2 regions of the Neobacillus oceani genome follow, and region 2 is predicted to be linked to the other one. Evidence: a T-box and tRNA genes for the amino acid it is inferred to sense, from the RefSeq annotation. Region 2 holds a T-box; the other holds one or more tRNA genes.
What was found. The T-box of region 2 lies ahead of proS (proline--tRNA ligase). A T-box ahead of a tRNA ligase gene usually reads a tRNA of that ligase, here a tRNA-Pro.
Positions count from the first base shown of each region.

Region 1: it encodes a tRNA-Pro, which carries the amino acid that the T-box ahead of proS (proline--tRNA ligase) is inferred to sense. The anticodon was not compared.

Region 1 covers NZ_CP143543.1:235,212-245,464, reverse strand. The annotation lists gene tsaB (tRNA (adenosine(37)-N6)-threonylcarbamoyltransferase complex dimerization subunit type 1 TsaB) at 1-150, opposite strand, end outside; gene tsaE (tRNA (adenosine(37)-N6)-threonylcarbamoyltransferase complex ATPase subunit type 1 TsaE) at 131-607, opposite strand; tRNA gene V1499_RS01385 (tRNA-Asp) at 1,500-1,576, opposite strand; tRNA gene V1499_RS01380 (tRNA-Met) at 1,580-1,653, opposite strand; rRNA gene rrf (5S ribosomal RNA) at 1,702-1,817, opposite strand; rRNA gene V1499_RS01370 (23S ribosomal RNA) at 1,891-4,823, opposite strand; rRNA gene V1499_RS01365 (16S ribosomal RNA) at 5,054-6,605, opposite strand; tRNA gene V1499_RS01360 (tRNA-Gly) at 6,709-6,782, opposite strand; tRNA gene V1499_RS01355 (tRNA-Pro) at 6,805-6,881, opposite strand; tRNA gene V1499_RS01350 (tRNA-Arg) at 6,887-6,963, opposite strand; tRNA gene V1499_RS01345 (tRNA-Leu) at 7,013-7,098, opposite strand; tRNA gene V1499_RS01340 (tRNA-Leu) at 7,164-7,248, opposite strand; tRNA gene V1499_RS01335 (tRNA-Lys) at 7,257-7,332, opposite strand; tRNA gene V1499_RS01330 (tRNA-Gln) at 7,342-7,416, opposite strand; tRNA gene V1499_RS01325 (tRNA-Glu) at 7,429-7,500, opposite strand; tRNA gene V1499_RS01320 (tRNA-Ser) at 7,516-7,603, opposite strand; tRNA gene V1499_RS01315 (tRNA-Asn) at 7,608-7,682, opposite strand; gene V1499_RS01310 (SprT family protein) at 8,008-8,481, opposite strand; gene cmpA (cortex morphogenetic protein CmpA) at 8,571-8,684, shown strand; gene V1499_RS01300 (Tex family protein) at 8,801-10,253, opposite strand, start outside.
Region 2 covers NZ_CP143543.1:2,100,652-2,110,904, reverse strand. The annotation lists gene V1499_RS10520 (STAS domain-containing protein) at 1-38, opposite strand, end outside; gene V1499_RS10515 (DUF3243 domain-containing protein) at 222-554, shown strand; gene V1499_RS10510 (hypothetical protein) at 671-1,129, shown strand; gene V1499_RS10505 (TIGR04053 family radical SAM/SPASM domain-containing protein) at 1,362-2,489, shown strand; gene V1499_RS10500 (HAD-IA family hydrolase) at 2,550-3,128, opposite strand; gene V1499_RS10495 (hypothetical protein) at 3,225-3,593, shown strand; gene V1499_RS10490 (DUF899 family protein) at 3,694-4,596, opposite strand; gene proS (proline--tRNA ligase) at 4,719-6,149, opposite strand; T-box leader at 6,305-6,516, opposite strand; gene corA (magnesium/cobalt transporter CorA) at 6,667-7,620, shown strand; gene V1499_RS10475 (hypothetical protein) at 7,746-8,054, opposite strand; gene V1499_RS10470 (M42 family metallopeptidase) at 8,368-9,417, shown strand; gene V1499_RS10465 (dicarboxylate/amino acid:cation symporter) at 9,519-10,253, shown strand, end outside.

The sequences.
Region 1 (10,253 bases), 1.9 Mb from region 2:
AGCTTCCTTCATGGCGGAATCGATGGCAGGCATGATCCTTACCGAATGGTTCCGTTTCACATTTGTGATGTATTCTGCGACGACTTTATCCCCGTCGACAACAGCAACGCCAAGCGGATAATTGGACGTATCAATTGCCAAGATCTTCATAAAAAAACTCCTCACATAATCTCTCGTATCTGTAACCCTTTGGCTTAAAAAGAATTCTCCTTCCACCATTCGGTTCATGATACAGCTGAATCTCCAGTCGGTTTTCAGGCAGCTGATCCCCTATTAAGTGTGCCCATTCAACAACTGTGACACCCTCGCCTTCGAAATACTCATCAAAACCGAGGTCCTCGCTCTCGTTCGTAACCCTGTAAACATCCATATGATACAATGGCAGCCTGCCATGATATTCCTTAATGATTGTAAACGTCGGGCTGTTGACCATCCTCTTTATTCCAAGCCCTTGGGCAAGACCCTTGGTGAATGTCGTTTTTCCCGCACCAAGATCGCCCTCCAATGTTAAAACATCGCCCGGCTCCAGCATGCCCCCCAGCCTTTTGGCCAAAATGACTGTCTCCTCCGTCGAGGAAGATTTATATTCAAATACAAGTGGTTCCATTCAATCACCTTTTAAGGAATGTGTTTTATAAATCTATATATACAACTACGTACTTAATTCTGGTGGAAACACTGGATTCTTTTCGGGAGATCCTAAAATTGTTTCCGATACGCTGCTTACATCGGACGTTTCTGGTGAAAACCCGGAATCTGTCCAATATCTTAGAAAAACCCTTAGGATGGCTCCTAAGGATTTTGTCTACATTATGTAGTTTACATGATTTTTGGAGAATGGGCAAAAGTGCCTTGGGATTGAGGGTTTATCTATAAGTGAGGGAGGAGTTTTTTTACCCTGGCTTATAGGGGTTGTTATGCTAAGAATGTCTGAAGCGGGTACCTTCAATAATTTTATCATTATGTGTTTTAGAGCTATTAGTGACAACTAAACCGGGTTATACCCTTTGTTGTCACGCAAATGGGGAGTGAGGACATCCCAACCGGGTTTTGCTCTTTCAATGTCACGCAAAGGGAGGTTGAGTGACATCCTAACCGAGTTTTGCCATTTCAATGTCACGTAAATGGGGGTTGAGTGACATCCTAACCGAGTTTTGCCATTTCAATGTCACGTAAATGGGGGTTGAGTGACATCCTAACCGAGTTTTGCCCTTTCAATGTCACGCAAATGAAGGTTGAGTGACATCCTAATCGAGTTTTGCCATTTCAATGTAACGTAAATGGGGGTTGAGTGACATCCTAACCAGTGTTTTTCCATTTAATTGTCACTATCAGATATAGATAATGACAATTATCCAAAATGCTTACTTGGGTTATTCTCTCCGAAAAATTAAAATGACCACAGCCAATGACCGTGGTCAACTCCATTTTTATCTTTTGAACATAAAAAAAGACGAAACCTGGTTTCGTTTTTTTCATAAAAAACTATGAAACTAAAATGGCGGTCCGGACGGGACTCGAACCCGCGACCTCCTGCGTGACAGGCAGGCATTCTAACCAACTGAACTACCGGACCATATTGCGGGGGCAGGATTTGAACCTGCGACCTTCGGGTTATGAGCCCGACGAGCTACCGAACTGCTCCACCCCGCGACGATAAAAAAATATTTTGTTTCTATATACCCAAAAATATAAGGTATAGCCCGGCAGCGTCCTACTCTCACAGGGGCAAGGCCCCAACTACCATCGGCGCTGAGAAGCTTAACTTCCGTGTTCGGTATGGGAACGGGTGTGGCCTTCTCGCCATAACTGCCAGACTATTTGGTTTGAGGTTCATTCCCTCAAAACTGGATAATTTTCAGAAGAAGTTCGGAAGAACGAGCAATCTATTTGGTTAAGTCCTCGATCGATTAGTATCAGTCAGCTCCACACGTCGCCGTGCTTCCACCTCTGACCTATCAACCTGATCATCTTTCAGGGATCTTACTTCTTACGAATGGGAAATCTCATCTTGAGGGGGGCTTCATGCTTAGATGCTTTCAGCACTTATCCCGTCCGCACATAGCTACCCAGCGATGCCTTTGGCAAGACAACTGGTACACCAGCGGTGCGTCCATCCCGGTCCTCTCGTACTAAGGACAGCTCCTCTCAAATTTCCTGCGCCCACGACGGATAGGGACCGAACTGTCTCACGACGTTCTGAACCCAGCTCGCGTACCGCTTTAATGGGCGAACAGCCCAACCCTTGGGACCGACTACAGCCCCAGGATGCGATGAGCCGACATCGAGGTGCCAAACCTCCCCGTCGATGTGGACTCTTGGGGGAGATAAGCCTGTTATCCCCGGGGTAGCTTTTATCCGTTGAGCGATGGCCCTTCCATGCGGAACCACCGGATCACTAAGCCCGACTTTCGTCCCTGCTCGACTTGTAGGTCTCGCAGTCAAGCTCCCTTGTGCCTTTACACTCTGCGAATGATTTCCAACCATTCTGAGGGAACCTTTGGGCGCCTCCGTTACATTTTGGGAGGCGACCGCCCCAGTCAAACTGCCCGCCTGACACTGTCTCCCACCCAGATCATGGGTGCGGGTTAGAATTTCAATACAGCCAGGGTAGTATCCCACCGACGCCTCCACCGAAGCTGGCGCTCCGGCTTCACAGGCTCCTACCTATCCTGTACAAGCTGTACCAAAATTCAATATCAGGCTGCAGTAAAGCTCCACGGGGTCTTTCCGTCCTGTCGCGGGTAACCTGCATCTTCACAGGTACTATAATTTCACCGAGTCTCTCGTTGAGACAGTGCCCAGATCGTTACGCCTTTCGTGCGGGTCGGAACTTACCCGACAAGGAATTTCGCTACCTTAGGACCGTTATAGTTACGGCCGCCGTTTACTGGGGCTTCGATTCAGAGCTTCGCTTGCGCTAACCCCTCCTCTTAACCTTCCAGCACCGGGCAGGCGTCAGCCCCTATACTTCGCCTTGCGGCTTCGCAGAGACCTGTGTTTTTGCTAAACAGTCGCCTGGGCCTATTCACTGCGGCTCTTCAGGGCTATGAACCCTAAAGAGCACCCCTTCTCCCGAAGTTACGGGGTCATTTTGCCGAGTTCCTTAACGAGAGTTCTCTCGCTCACCTTAGGATTCTCTCCTCGCCTACCTGTGTCGGTTTGCGGTACGGGCACCTTCCATCTCGCTAGAGGCTTTTCTTGGCAGTGTGGAATCAGGAACTTCGGTACTAAATTTCCCTCGCTGTCACAGCTCAGCCGTCACGGAAAGCGGATTTGCCTGCTTTCCAGCCTAACTGCTTAGACGCACATATCCGACAGTGCGCTTACCCTATCCTCCTGCGTCCCCCCATTGCTCAAACGATGAAGAGGTGGTACAGGAATATCAACCTGTTGTCCATCGCCTACGCCTTTCGGCCTCGGCTTAGGTCCCGACTAACCCTGAGCGGACGAGCCTTCCTCAGGAAACCTTAGGCATTCGGTGGATGGGATTCTCACCCATCTTTCGCTACTCATACCGGCATTCTCACTTCCAAACGCTCCACAGGTCCTTCCGGTCCTGCTTCAACGCCCTTGGAACGCTCTCCTACCACTGACATCGAAGATGTCAATCCACAGCTTCGGTGATACGTTTAGCCCCGGTACATTTTCGGCGCAGAGTCACTCGACCAGTGAGCTATTACGCACTCTTTAAATGGTGGCTGCTTCTAAGCCAACATCCTGGTTGTCTAAGCAACTCCACATCCTTTTCCACTTAACGTATACTTTGGGACCTTAGCTGGTGGTCTGGGCTGTTTCCCTCTTGACTACGGATCTTATCACTCGCAGTCTGACTCCCACGGATAAGTCTTTGGCATTCGGAGTTTGTCTGAATTCGGTAACCCGATGGGGGCCCCTAGTCCAAACAGTGCTCTACCTCCAAGACTCTTACTACGTGAGGCTAGCCCTAAAGCTATTTCGGAGAGAACCAGCTATCTCCAGGTTCGATTGGAATTTCACCGCTACCCACACCTCATCCCCGCACTTTTCAACGTACGTGGGTTCGGTCCTCCATCCAGTGTTACCTGGACTTCAACCTGGACATGGGTAGATCACCTGGTTTCGGGTCTACGGCCACATACTCATTCGCCCTATTCAGACTCGCTTTCGCTGCGGCTCCGCCTCTTCGGCTTAACCTTGCATGGGACCGTAACTCGCCGGTTCATTCTACAAAAGGCACGCCATCACCCATGAACGGGCTCTGACTACTTGTAGGCACACGGTTTCAGGATCTCTTTCACTCCCCTTCCGGGGTGCTTTTCACCTTTCCCTCACGGTACTGGTTCACTATCGGTCACTAGGGAGTATTTAGCCTTGGGAGATGGTCCTCCCGGATTCCGACCGGATTTCACGTGTCCGGCCGTACTCAGGATCCACTCAGGAGGGAACGAAGTTTCAGCTACAGGGCTTTTACCTTCTCCGGCAGGCCTTTCCAGGCCTCTTCGCCTACCCCGTTCCTTTGTAACTCCATGTAGAGTGTCCTACAACCCCGGAAGGCAAGCCTTCCGGTTTGGGCTATGTCCCGTTTCGCTCGCCGCTACTTGGGGAATCGCGTTTGCTTTCTCTTCCTCCGGGTACTTAGATGTTTCAGTTCCCCGGGTCTGCCTTCAATACCCTATGGATTCAGGTAAAGATGCCACCCCATTACGGATGGCGGGTTTCCCCATTCGGAAATCTCCGGATCAAAGCTCACTTACAGCTCCCCGGAGCATATCGGTGTTAGTCCCGTCCTTCATCGGCTCCTAGTGCCAAGGCATCCACCGTGCGCCCTTTCTAACTTAACCTAAAAGGTCATTCCACTCTGTTTACCAGAGAGAAAACTAAAATGGCGATCACTCGGTTCTTCTTGGTTACTTCTTCTTAACATTATCCAGTTTTCAAGGAACAAACTTTGCCCGAAAGGGCAGAGTCAAAAAAAACTTTGAAGGATTGCTCCCTCAAAACTAAACAAACAAGCGGTCAACTTACGGACCAAAAGGTCCGCATTCCGATTGCCCGAAGGCAATATCCTTAGAAAGGAGGTGATCCAGCCGCACCTTCCGATACGGCTACCTTGTTACGACTTCACCCCAGTCATCTGTCCCACCTTAGGCGGCTGGCTCCTTGCGGTTACCCCACCGACTTCGGGTGTTACAAACTCCCGTGGTGTGACGGGCGGTGTGTACAAGGCCCGGGAACGTATTCACCGCGGCATGCTGATCCGCGATTACTAGCGATTCCGGCTTCATGCAGGCGAGTTGCAGCCTGCAATCCGAACTGAGAATGGTTTTATGGGATTGGCTCCACCTCGCGGCTTCGCTGCCCTTTGTACCATCCATTGTAGCACGTGTGTAGCCCAGGTCATAAGGGGCATGATGATTTGACGTCATCCCCACCTTCCTCCGGTTTGTCACCGGCAGTCACCTTAGAGTGCCCAACTGAATGCTGGCAACTAAGATCAAGGGTTGCGCTCGTTGCGGGACTTAACCCAACATCTCACGACACGAGCTGACGACAACCATGCACCACCTGTCACTCTGTCCCCCGAAGGGGAACGTCCTGTCTCCAGGAGTGTCAGAGGATGTCAAGACCTGGTAAGGTTCTTCGCGTTGCTTCGAATTAAACCACATGCTCCACCGCTTGTGCGGGCCCCCGTCAATTCCTTTGAGTTTCAGCCTTGCGGCCGTACTCCCCAGGCGGAGTGCTTAATGCGTTTGCTGCAGCACTAAAGGGCGGAAACCCTCTAACACTTAGCACTCATCGTTTACGGCGTGGACTACCAGGGTATCTAATCCTGTTCGCTCCCCACGCTTTCGCGCCTCAGCGTCAGTTACAGACCAGAGAGCCGCCTTCGCCACTGGTGTTCCTCCACATCTCTACGCATTTCACCGCTACACGTGGAATTCCGCTCTCCTCTTCTGCACTCAAGCCCCCCAGTTTCCAATGACCCTCCACGGTTGAGCCGTGGGCTTTCACATCAGACTTAAGAGGCCGCCTGCGCGCGCTTTACGCCCAATAATTCCGGACAACGCTTGCCACCTACGTATTACCGCGGCTGCTGGCACGTAGTTAGCCGTGGCTTTCTGGTCAGGTACCGTCAAGGTACCGGCAGTTACTCCGGTACTTGTTCTTCCCTGACAACAGAGCTTTACGACCCGAAGGCCTTCTTCGCTCACGCGGCGTTGCTCCGTCAGACTTTCGTCCATTGCGGAAGATTCCCTACTGCTGCCTCCCGTAGGAGTCTGGGCCGTGTCTCAGTCCCAGTGTGGCCGATCACCCTCTCAGGTCGGCTACGCATCGTCGCCTTGGTGGGCCATTACCCCACCAACTAGCTAATGCGCCGCGGGCCCATCTGTAAGTGACAGCCGAAACCGTCTTTCAGCTTCCTGACATGTGTCAGAAAGGATTATCCGGTATTAGCTCCGGTTTCCCGAAGTTATCCCAGTCTTACAGGCAGGTTGCCCACGTGTTACTCACCCGTCCGCCGCTAAAGTTTCAAAAGCAAGCTTTTGAAACTTCCGCTCGACTTGCATGTATTAGGCACGCCGCCAGCGTTCGTCCTGAGCCAGGATCAAACTCTCCAAAAAAGAGTATGAGTTTAGCTCATAAAGTTACGTTGGCTAGTGATCCGAAGATCACTATATTATTGTTTGTTGACGCTTGTTTGTTTAGTTTTCAAGGAACAATTTTTGGAGCGGGTGATGGGAATCGAACCCACGACATCAGCTTGGAAGGCTGGAGTTTTACCATTAAACTACACCCGCATATATTTATTTATAACCCGAATGGTCGGGAAGACAGGATTCGAACCTGCGACCCCTTGGTCCCAAACCAAGTGCTCTACCAAGCTGAGCTACTTCCCGTAGTATGGCGCGCCCGAAAGGAGTCGAACCCATAACCTTCTGATCCGTAGTCAGACGCTCTATCCAATTGAGCTACGGGCGCACATTTTCGAAAAAGACTTAATCAAATTCACAAGCACCAATACCTTTATTGGTGCGGCCGAGAGGACTTGAACCTCCACGGGGTTGCCCCCACTAGGCCCTCAACCTAGCGCGTCTGCCATTCCGCCACGACCGCGTAAATTAAATTAGCGACAAGATTAATCATACCACTTATTTTTCAGCAATGCAACTGGTATATTGTGGTGCGGGTGAAGGGAGTCGAACCCCCACGCCTCGCGGCGCCAGATCCTAAGTCTGGTGCGTCTGCCAATTCCGCCACACCCGCATATTAAATGGTGAGCCATGAAGGACTCGAACCTTCGACCCTCTGATTAAAAGTCAGATGCTCTACCAACTGAGCTAATGGCTCAAAAGAAAATGGCTGGGCTAGCTGGATTCGAACCAACGAATGACGGAGTCAAAGTCCGTTGCCTTACCGCTTGGCTATAGCCCAAAAATATAAAAGTGACCCCTACGGGATTCGAACCCGTGTTACCGCCGTGAAAGGGCGGTGTCTTAACCGCTTGACCAAGGGGCCATTGAAAATACGGAGCGGAGAAGGAGGGATTTGAACCCTCGCGCCGGTCACCCGACCTACACCCTTAGCAGGGGCGCCTCTTCAGCCTCTTGAGTACTTCCCCATAATGGCTCCGCAGGTAGGACTCGAACCTACGACCGATCGGTTAACAGCCGATTGCTCTACCACTGAGCTACTGCGGAATAATAAGTATATCCATACGCCTATATAGCATTTTGTGTCCCCGCCTCAGAAAGATCCGCGAGCAGCGGCTCGGCGTGTACAACTCGCAGTTAATTCAGGGAAGTGATGCTCGTCTCTACCACTGAGCTACTGCGGAATAAATAGTATTACCCATACGCTTATATAGCATTTTGTGTCCCCGCCTCAGTTAACCAAAGCAAGCTGAGACTAGGTTTTACATCCAGAAAGTTTGTTGTTCCTTCCGTCGACTCTTACCATTATAATGACGGTGCACCTCAATGTCAAGAATGATTGGCATATAAATTTTGGCTTTCCTTCCACCCTCTACTGCGCGTGCATTTCCTTTACTTTTCGGAGTTCTCCTCTACATTTTCCGCATACATACTTGGCTGTATTTATGTTTCGCCTTCTTTTGAAGACAGTTCCGCAGGCTGCGCATTCATAGACCACGATCTTTTTGCTTTTCTTCTTTACTCCGCTTTCGGGAAGCTGGCCACAAAACCTCGGCGCTCCGACTTTTTTCAACAACGCTCTGAAGTCCGCGTCCCTATGCTTGTATCCCTTACCAAGCAGATGGAGGTGGTAGTGGCAAAGTTCATGTTTTATGATTCCGACCAATTCGTCATAGCCCAACTGTTCCAAATAGCGTTTATTTATTTCAATGTTATGGGTTTTCAAAAGGTACCTTCCGCCTGTTGTGCGCAACCTGGAATTAAAAACGGCTTTGTGCAGGAAGGGCAGGCCAAATTGCTCCTGTGAAATTTTTTCCGTCAATCCCTGAAGGTCCTGGTTGTCCATCTGCAATTCGCCACCTCTTTCCGTTGAACATGACAACCTATTATAGCATAGAATAGAAAAACATTATGGTACGCAGGGAGGGCACTTGAATGCCAACATGGTTCCAAAACAGGATGAGGCGGGCATTTTATGAAAAGAATCGTTATCAGATTAAACTCCTTAACCAATGCTGGTTCTTCTATAGAAGGAAGTATCCATCCTAACTCCTGTTTATCTTCCAAACCACCTCAAAAAAAGACGTGCCCGCATTTCCCAGGCACGCCATTTTTACGTTGTAGTACACATACATAGCTAAACCTTAATTGGCCTAGCCGCCTAATTAGTTATTGATCCCTTTCGCCGATTCAGGCTGGATCATCGTCAGGGAGACACGGCCTTTTTGTTTATCGACTGAATCAACCCACACAGTGACGACGTCCCCGACAGAAACGACATCAAGCGGATGCTTGACAAATTGCTTCCTTAACTTGCTGATATGGACGAGCCCATCCTGTTTAACGCCGATATCTACAAAGGCACCGAAATCGACCACATTCCTTACTGTCCCCTGAAGTTCCATTCCTGGTTGGAGGTCCTCGAGTTTTAACACATCTTTTTTAAGCAATGGAGCATCTAGTTCATCACGAGGATCCCGTTCGGGCCGGATAAGGGCGTCGATAATGTCCTTCAACGTGATTTCCCCAATTTCAAGCTCTTCGGCCACTTTTCCGTGATCGAGTTGTCCCAATGCTTCTTTCAGCCTGTCACTGCCAAGGTCCGTTGTCGTTAATCCAAGGCTTGCGAGCAGTTTTTTCACCGCGCTATAATTTTCAGGGTGGATGCCAGTCCGGTCCAGGGGTTCTGTCCCATCCAGGATGCGAAGGAAGCCGATGGCCTGTTCATATGTCTTGGCGCCCAAGCGCGGAATTTTCTTCAATTGCGAGCGGTTGACAAATTTTCCTTCTTCTTCACGCTGCTTGACTATGTTCGCGGCGGTAGTTTTCGTCAGGCCGGCTACATATTGGAGCAGGGAAGGCGAGGCTGTGTTTACGTTCACGCCTACCTGGTTAACTGCCGTTTCGACGACAAAATGGAGCGATTCCGACAGCCTCTTTTGCGAAACGTCATGCTGGTACTGGCCGACACCGACCGATTTCGGATCGATTTTAACAAGCTCCGCAAGCGGATCCTGAAGGCGCCTTCCAATAGAAACGGCACTCCGTTCTTCTACCTGCAAATGCGGGAATTCCTCACGGGCAAGGTCTGAAGCGGAATAGACGCTTGCTCCCGCCTCATTGACAATTAAATAATAAGTGTCCTGGTTCACTTCTTTAAGAATATCAGCAACAAACTGCTCTGTTTCCCTTGAAGCTGTTCCGTTCCCAATCGCAACCATCTCCACTTTATAGTCGGATAAAATGGCAGTAAATTTTTCTTTTGCTTCACGCCGTTTTGATACTGGCGGATGAGGGTAGATGACATCTATTTTCATAACCTTACCCGTTTCATCTACAACGGCAAGCTTGCAGCCCGTCCGGAAGGCAGGGTCGACGGCAAGCACTACCTTCCCCTTTAGCGGCGGCTGAAGCAGTAATTTCCGCAGGTTTTCGGCAAAAATGTGTATGGCTTGCTCCTCTGCCTTTTCAGTCAACTCATTGCGGATTTCCCGCTCAATTGAAGGCTGGATAAGCCTTTTGTAGCCATCCTCGATTGCTTCCGTCACGAATGGAGCGGAAGGCGAGTGTGCTTTTCCAATCCACTTTTTTGTTAAATAGTTCATGATTGAATCTGTC
Region 2 (10,253 bases):
TTTTCGCTGAAGAATTTTTTCAATTGATCAAGTTCCATTTGGCGTTTTCTCCTAAAAAATTTGGTTAAATTGACCATACCATGTTCCTTGCCTAATGCAAAGCGGGGAGTTGCCAATTGAACAATTTTCCTGAAATCACGGTTCATTTCCTATGTTTGATGCCTCATGCTAGGGGTAAAAGTAACAGAGAAATGACTTGATGAAACGGAGGATGATGAACAATGGAAAAGGATCATGCGGTCCATAAGGATGGAGATTTTGAGCCATCGAAAGTAGATGATGTCATCGACCGGATTGACGAAGGCAAAATGTATGACAAACTCCAGGATTTCAATGAATTTCGATCATACCTGAGCAAGCGGATTGAACTAGGCAAGCGAATCGGGATGAATGAGGAAGAACTGGCGGTCGCTGCCCAGAAGGTTGCGAATTACCTTGCCAAAAACGCCGCACCGCAGAACCGTGAAGAAGCGCTCCTGATGGAACTGTGGCAAGTCGGAAATGACGAGGAACGCCATATGCTTGCCCACATGCTCGTGAAGTGGGCGGAATAATAAGGATTACATTCAGCACCGGCTTATTTCGAAGCCGGTGTTTTTGGTTTTTAGGGAATTATTTATATGATTCGTTTGGTGAGGGTTAAACGGCAACCGAGCCGATCAGATTTCTGTTGCGTGACAAAGATTTGGGCGAAACCCGAAAAGGTGTCGCTCAAATTAAAATGAACGACAAAGATTTGCCCAAAACCTTAAAAGGTGTCGCTCAAATTAAAATGAACGACAAAGATTTGCCCAAAACCTTAAAAGGTGTCGCTCAAATTGAAATGTGCGACAAAGATTCGCCCAAAACCTTAAAAGGTGTCGCTCAAATTGAAATGAACGACAAACATTCGTCCAAAATCCAAAAAGGTGTCGCTCAAATTGGAATGAGCGACAAACATTCGTCCAAAACCCGAAAAGGTGTCGCTCAAATTGAAATGTGCGACAAACATTCGTCCAAAACCCGAAAAGGTGTCGCTCAAACCCCTGATGAGTTTTACCAACCCCTTTGTTTTACTGAGAACCGCACTAGTTACTATCCCCTCCCCTTTAGTTTTCCAATTTGGCACAGGAATGTAGAAAAATCGTAACAATACGCCGTTTTTTCAACCATGACCACTCTTATAATTAACTTATAGAACATCATGATTATGTTGCTTTCCAATAGGACGAATCATGGAACAAATACTAACGTGAAGCATGGTGATGAAAATGCAAGGAATGGGACATCCACATGGAATGGGACATCCGCATCGCGGCGGACACCCTGGAGGACATCCGGGAGGGCATCCTGGGGGACACCCCGGCGGGCATCCGCATAATATGGGGCTTGGGCCGGTTATCGATTACAATGAAAACCCATTTATCGTTATATGGGAAGTGACACGGGCGTGCCAGCTTAAGTGCGTACACTGCCGCGCTGATGCACAGCTTCAAAAGGATCCGCGGGAGCTGACACATGAGGAAGGCATAAATCTGCTCGACCAGATTTATGACATGAACAACCCGATGCTTGTTTTTACAGGCGGAGACTGCATGATGCGCGAGGATTTATTCGAACTGGCCGATTATGCTGTTAAAAAAGGCATGAGGGTGTCGATGGTGCCAAGTGCGACGGACAATGTGACAAAGGAAAAGATGCAAAGGGCGAAGGAAGTCGGCCTATCGCGTTGGGGATTCAGCCTTGACGGCCCGACACCTGAAATCCATGACCATTTCCGCGGGACGCCTGGTTCATTCGATTTAACACTCGAGAAGATCAAGTACCTGAACGAGCTTGAAATGCCGCTGCAAATCAATACCGTCATATCCCGTTACAACTATGATTCTCTAGAGGAAATGGCGAAGCTTGTAGGCGAACTGAAAGCTGTTATGTGGTATATTTTCCTGCTTGTGCCGACAGGCCGGGGACAGGAAGACAAGTGCATTACCCCTGCAGAGCATGAAAAGGTGTTCCGCTGGCTTTATCAGTTGAGTAAGACCGCTCCTTATGATATTAAAACAACCGCGGCCCAGCATTACCGCCGTGTCGTCCTTCAGGAAAAAGCCCGCGACCATAAGATTGCCAACGGTGAAATCCGCTATGAAGATACGATGACGATGGACCAGGAAGGCATCATTGACGGGCTCAAACGCGCTCCAAAAGGCGTGAATGACGGAAATGGCTTTATCTTCGTCGACCATATTGGCGATGTGCTGCCAAGCGGCCTCCTTCCAATCCCAGTTGGGAATGTTCGCGAAAAACCGTTGGCAGAGATTTACCGAAATTCAGAAGTATTGAAAAACCTCCGCAGCCCGGATAAATACAAAGGCAAGTGCGGCGTGTGCGAATACAACAAGATTTGTGGGGGCTCACGTTCCAGAACATATGCCGTGACAGGAGATTACATGGAAAGCGAGCCATATTGTGTCTACATCCCAATGGCAATGAGAAAAAAAGAAACAGTTTAATTCCATGAAAAAAGAGGCGTCCATTCTAGACTGGGTGCCTCTTCTCTGCTTATCCCTTCCTTATCGTGCTTCCATATTCGGTAAAACCACTTTGTCGAATTCACGGTAGTCATCCAAGTAGAAGTCCGCTTCAGACTCATGGTTTTGAAAGGATACAGTAAGGATTCCGAGCCTTCTTGCCGGTTCCAAATCGATAGCCCGGTCCCCAATGACAAGGTCGATTCCGTATTTTTTATGCAAATAAGCATATGCCGCAGGGTCCGGCTTTCGAGGGAACCCATTTTCCATCCCGACAACTTCCGTAAAATAGCGGTCAAAATTGTAATGGGCAAGGACTTTTTCAACATCCTCTTTTTCCTTATGAGTCATGATCACATTTATATCCGCTCTTCTCAGGATATCCTCGACGCCCGGGAACGGGAGGAATTCCTCCGGCTTCAATCCCCTAACCTTTTCTAGCATTTTTCGGCTCTGTTCCTCGGTAATTTTAAAAAAACGAAACGCATGGCCGAATGATATTTTCAACTGGGCAAATGCTTCCTCTTCTGTATAGCCGTCTCCCAGTATTTCCATCAACAGTTTTGTATACGACGGATAGGTGTTAAATATCGTTCCATCAAAATCCCATAATAGTTTCATTTCTCCACTCCTAGCCAATATTCTTCTCCACGAATAATTAAATACCCCTATTATGGGTATATAAATACTAAATCTGCCTGATTGGAGGAATTCCATATGAGGAAATTTGCAGCAGCAGGCATTGCGGCGCTTGCCCTCTCGATTGGAACGGCGGGATGCTCTTCTGATGAAAAGAAAGAAGATAAACCGGTTATGAATGAAAAAGGTACAAAACAAACGACCGGAAATCAAACGATACAGGAAAGTAGGCTCACTCCTCACTATCCCAATAACCACATGTTAGGAGGAAGACCCTTGAAACGAAATCAAAATCAAAATGACGATCAAAAGCTTGATGATAAGCAAGTTGCCGAAAACTTGACCGATCTTGTCAGAATCATTAATGCCAATGGTGACACAAAGGAAATCGAACGGATCATTGCCGAAAATCCAAGCAGCACCCACGATGATTCTGAGCCGAAATAAGGAAAGAGGATAGACTAAGACGGTGACTGCCCGCTTAATCTATCCTTTTTTTAAAAAAATAGCCTACTCACCTTTCGAAGTTCTCAATTAAAAGATTTAATTATTTCTTGGTTTCAAAGAGATGGAACTTTAAGCCGTAAGGATCGGCAAGCATTACACTTTTATCGGAGTATTCCTTCGTAATGACACATCCATTCTCCATTAAAATCTTTTTGGAAGGTTCAAAATCATCCACGGCGAATTCGAAATAGGTATTGTTCTGCTCGCTTTCTTCTACGAAGATATTCGTACCACTAATCGAAAATAATGTCTCCCCGGTAGTAGTTTGCTTCTTTTCCATTCCAATAATGGTTTCATAGAATGTAACCGCTTGATCGTAGTCTTGTACGCCGATTGCAATATTATTGGTTAATTGGAAAGCTGAGCGGTTATTGAGGTTTTGTTTTGCAACGACGCCTTCGGTACCGGATGGGAGCAGCTCGAACAATGGCCATGTCACACAAAAATCATCCCCAGGCCCAAAAGGTGATTGAGCAATTAAATAAATATTGTTTTCTGCGTCCTTACGGAATGTTGATACACCAGGATAAAAGTATTTCCCTTTTTGGAAACCCAAATCCTCTGCAAATGTACTTCCATTAATTGATACCATTTGGAACTGCCATTTTCGGCTTGCCGCGAAATCTTCCTGTATTTCAGGTGCGTCCGGAGATGAAACAACAAATCCAGCTTTCGCGATTAAATGGTGGTAAACCCCATTCAAACCGTCCGCCCACATCGTACAATACGAGCAGCCTTTCCCCATGTTATGTATGACAATCAATTCATTTTTGTCGCCAAAAAGTTCTAATAAAGTAGTTATGCGCCCATCCGAAACTTGAAACGTATAGTTTTTAACAAGTTTCTCCGGCACCGATTTTTTCAATTCATTCAACTGTTTCTTTTTTTCAATAATCTCGTTTTGCAATTGTTCAATTTGAGACTCAACATTTGTAATTGACATTCCCTCAGCTCCCCTTACCATTTTCATATTTATTTCTATAAGAATGGCTGATTTCCCTTTAAAAAATCACAAAAACGACTGCCCTTTCAAAAAGCAGTCGTTTTTTATCTTCTAAAGTAAGATTAGTAAGCCTTTGCCCAAACAACCATTGATTCAGCTTCGCCGCCGCAGCATACACATGTATCACTGATTTTTTCCTGCTCGAACGGGATGCAGCGGGAGGTAGCGCCTGTCTCTTCTTTTATTTTGTCCTCGCACTCACGCTTGCCGCACCACATTGCCTTGATCATGCCAGGATTGGTTTCAAGCCTTTCCTTGAACTGTTCCATGTTTTCAGCGACAGAAGTCTTTTTCTCAAGGAGCTCTTTTGCCCGGCTAAAAAGATTTTGCTGGATTTCGTCAAGCAGTGCGCCGAGCTTCGCTTCAACTTCATCAATAGCTACGATTAATTTTTCCCCAGTATCTCTTCTTACGAGCACAACCTGGTTTTTTTCAATATCGCGTGGACCTGCCTCAAGCCTTACAGGGACTCCCTTCATTTCGTATTCGTTGAACTTCCAGCCAGGGTTTTTGTCGCTGGCGTCAATACCGGTTCGGAACGCGCCTGATAGCCTTTCCTTCAGCCCGTATGCGAAATCAAGAACCCCTTCCTTATGCTGGGCTATTGGCACAATCATCACCTGGGTCGGTGCCACTTTTGGAGGAATGACGAGGCCGCGGTCATCGCCATGGACCATAATCAAAGCGCCGATTACCCTTGTGGTCATTCCCCAAGAAGTCTGATGTACATGCTGGAGTTTTCCTTCCCTGTCCAGATAATTGATTCCGAATGCTTTCGCAAAACCGTCGCCAAGATGATGGGATGTTCCTGCTTGCAGAGCCTTGCCGTCATGCATGAGGCTCTCGACCGTATAGGTGAACTTGGCGCCCGCGAATTTTTCTTTTTCCGTTTTCTGCCCTTTCACTACAGGGACCGCAAGATAATCTTCCAAAAGGGTCGCATACACATCGAGCATCCGCTTTGTTTCTTCATGGGCGTCCTCATCGGTCTCATGTGCGGTATGCCCTTCCTGCCAGAGAAATTCAAGCGTCCTCAGGAACGGCCGGGTCGTCTTTTCCCAACGGACAACATTCGCCCACTGGTTATAAAGCTTTGGCAAATCCCTGTAAGAATGAATGATGTTTTTGTAATGCTCGCAGAACAGCACTTCCGAAGTTGGCCGAACGCACAGCCTTTCCGCCAACTCCTCCGACCCCCCGTGGGTCACCCAGGCGACCTCAGGAGCAAAACCGGCAATGTGGTCCTTTTCCTTCTCAAGAAGGCTTTCCGGGATAAACAAAGGCATATACACATTTTCATGCCCCGTTTCCTTAATCATGCCATCAAGCGCGTCACGGATATGTTCCCAGAGCGCGTACCCATATGGACGGATGATCATCGAGCCCCTGACGGACGAGTAATCGACCAGATCCGCTTTTGTTACGACGTCGGTATACCATTGGGCAAAGTCTTTGTCCATGGCGGTAATACTTTTTACAAATTCCTTTTCCATTTGTCATCCCTCTTCTTTTATATTGGTTGTTGATCACGCGAGCCACCGCTTCAATCAACGTTGTGATAATCAAAACTGCCTATAATAGAGCTTTTTTTTAAAAAAACACATAATACGGGCCTTGAAAAAATACAAAAAGGCCATGAATCCCCTAAAAAAGGGACCATGGCCTGGCGGTACCACCCTTATTCGCGGGCATAAGCCCACGCACTTAACGTTTAACGGAACGCTCCGCCGTATCTTCGCAATTGTCCGATACAGAACTCCGGGGCAGGTTCGAATGGACGTCCTGGAAGCCTTGCACCAACCGGCTTCCTCTCTGGGTAGGACTAATCTCCATTGTACTGGTCCCCATCATTGTTTCAGGTTTATTTTTTGAAAATTATATATATCCGCCCGGACAATGTCAACAGGGGACGGGGAAATTTTACTAAAAAAGGCAGACTTTCGTTTCTTGGATGTTTGCCCACATGCCTAGTTCGGATATTATGAAGAAAAAGGCACCGGGGAGATACGTATGATTCGAACACTTTCAATAGGCCATACCGGCGAAATTTCCACAAGCATCCCAGTGGAAGAATTGGCTGCAGGGGAATCTTCATTATGGTACTGGATTGACTTTAACAGCCCAAGCGATGAAGAGTCTGAACTGCTATTTAATCCGTTGAAATTCCACCCTCTTGCAATCGATGACTGCTTGCACAAGCTGCAGCGCCCAAAGCTCGATTATTATGATGGCTATACGTTTTTCGTTACCCATTCAATCAATCAGGAAACGCTTGAGCGAGAAGAGGTGGATATTTTCCTTGCAAAAAACTTCATCGTGACCTACCATAAGCAGCCTTCTTTGGAAATAACAGAAATTTGGAACAGGGCCACATCTTCCGAAAACAAGGATGAATGGAACCCCTCTCTCATCCTGTATCATATTCTCGACCAGATTGTCGACAATTATTTCCCTCCGCTCTATGTCATTGAGGACCAACTAGATGCAATGGAAGAAAACTATACGGGTGACTATACGGAAGATGTGCTGAAAGAGGTTTTTGAAATCAGGCAGCGGCTGCTGATGCTCAGGCATACCGTTACCCCGACAAGGGACCTGGTTTACCGGATGCTCAATTCACAAAAACTTACTGAGCTCCAAACGAGGCATGCGTACTATTCCGACATCCATGACCATCTTCTGAAACTGACGGATATGATCGATTCCAACCGCGAACTGACGAAGGACATCCGCGACAGCGTCCTGTCCATGAATACCCGCGAAACAAACCGCGTCATGAAAGTGCTGACCGTCATCACGACGATTTTCATGCCGCTCACGTTCATCGCGGGAATTTATGGGATGAACTTTGACTACATGCCGGAAACGGCCTGGAAGTACGGCTATTTTGCATCACTAGCCGTAATGGGGATTATCGCGGCGGCCATGTTCCTGATTTTTTGGAAAAAAGGATGGTTTAAATAGTGGTATTCCGGTAATTAGAAAGGCTGCACCGGCACTAAACCGGGCAGCCTTTTTAAAATATGAATATAATAACAATTACAAAAAAAGAGAAAGCGGCCAAACCAAGTCCAACTAAGCAAAACCTCTTACCAATCCTTGTACTCCACATTGCCGCCGGTCAGGTCAATTGTGTTCCGTTCCCCCCTGTATAACAGCTTCCCATTCTCCTCAACGATCAAATTCTCGAATGTATACACTTTATGTCCGTTCGGCAGGGTTACAATGACCTTCTTGCCGTTGTCGACAATAGGAGCCTCGATTTTGATTGTGCTTTGCGCATACCTGCTGAACCCAAGCATCACCCCTATGCAGACAAGCAAGACAGCAAACGAAAGAACCATTTTGTACACATTGATTTTCCTAGGCTTCATATGCCGCATTTCATACCTTGTCACCGGTCTCCCCCCGTTTCAAATATTAATAGGAAATGCACCAGAATACAGTGGCATCTTCGCTAACAGTAATACCCCATTCTAGAGGAATTTAATCAAATATTGAAAAAATTTCCTGCGCACCCTACCAACTTATGCACCTACTTAGAAAAATATGCTTAGAAAGGCTAAAAAAAACGAGAAAATTTGTCTCCTTTTGCCACGCTGCTAGATGTATAATTGAAAAAGGTGTACATGGATTCGGAAGGTCTTTCGTATTTTAAAATGCACTTCCGATAGCCGGCTTACTACTATAAATTAATGGAGGCGTTACTTTATGGAACAGGAGCGAATTGAAGAAATCGTCGGAATCCTGACTAACCTTGTTTCCATCCCAAGCCCTACCGGAAATACCGAAAAGGCAATTTCCTATGTGGAGGAATTCCTAAAAGAGGTTGGAGTGGAAACAACCAGGAACAGAAAAGGCGGACTGATTGCAACGATCCCAGGAAAGGATACCAGCAGCCACAGGATGCTAACCGCCCATCTTGATACACTAGGCGCGATGGTAAAAGAAATCAAACCAAGCGGAAGGCTGAAAATCGACCTAATTGGAGGATTTAAATACAACTCCATCGAAGGCGAATATTGCACAATCGAAACAAGTTCAGGGAAAACGTATACGGGAACCATCCTCATGCACCAAACATCGGTCCATGTATACAAAGATGCAGGCAAGGCCGAGCGGAACCAGGATAATATGGAAATCCGTATTGATGAAAAAGTACATAGCGCCGGGGAAGTAAGGGCTCTTGGGATTGAAGTCGGGGATTTTGTATCGTTCGATCCTAGGGTCGAAGTAACACCGTCAGGCTATATCAAGTCCCGCCACCTTGATGACAAGGCGAGCGTCGCGATTTTAATGGAGCTCATAAAAAAGATTAAAACCGACGACATTGAGCTGCCGTATACAACCCATTTCCTCTTTTCAAATAATGAAGAGATCGGTTATGGCGGTAATTCGAACATCACGCCGGAAACAGTCGAGTATCTCGCCGTCGACATGGGCGCGATGGGTGATGGACAATCGACGGATGAATACACCGTCTCCATTTGTGTAAAGGATGCCAGCGGCCCGTACCACTATGGCCTCCGCAAGAAGCTTGTTAGTTTGGCGGAAGAACACGGCATCCCATACAAACTCGACATTTATCCTTACTATGGATCTGATGCATCCGCAGCAATCCGCTCAGGGCATGACATCGTCCACGGACTCATCGGCCCTGGCATCGATTCCTCACACGCATTCGAGCGCACACACAAGCTGTCGCTCGGCCATACAGCCGCGCTGCTGTTTGAATATGTCCAATCGGATATGGTGCTTTAATGGTGCCTGTACCTTAGGCAGTTGATGGTGACTTTCCAATGAAACGTTGGATAATGCCTGGCACCCGAAGCATAATGATTTTACGAAAGAAGGTTTAAAGTATGGGTTCTATCCTAAAAAGCTATAGAACATCGATTATTCTCCTGGCTGCCATCATTGTCGGCGGCGCCGCCGGGCTGATCTTTGGGACGGACGCAGCGGTTGTCAAACCGCTTGGGGACTTATTTTTGAATTTAATGTTTACGATTATCGTCCCGCTTGTCTTTTTCAGCATTGCTTCAGCCATCGCCAATATGAGCGGCATGAAGCGCCTTGGGAAAATCATGGGGAGTATTTTCCTCGTCTTTTTCATCACGGCGGCAATTTCAGCCGTCGTTGCCTTTATCGGGACAACGATTGTAAACCCCCTAGAGAATACAGACATTTCTTCGGTAAAGGAAATGATGGAAAAAGCCGATGCGCCTGAGCAGGCCGAAAAACCTTCGCTCGCGGCTCAGCTTGTCGCCACCGTTACCGTCCCGGATTTCGCCAATCTGTTCTCAAGGAGCAATATGCTTCAACTGATTGTTTTCGCGGTCCTTTTTGGCCTGGCGACTGCGATGGCGGGCGAAAAGGGCAAACCTGTCGCGTCCTTCCTCGCTTCGGGCTCTGAAGTAATGATGAAAATCGTCAAAATCGTCATGTACTATGCCCCAATCGGCCTGGGTGCTTATTTTGCCACGGTCATCGGCGAACTTGGCCCGCAGATTTTGGAAGGCTATTTACGAACATTCCTGTTGTATCTCGGCCTTTCCGTCCTGTACTATTTCGGTTTCTTCACACTATACGCGTTTATT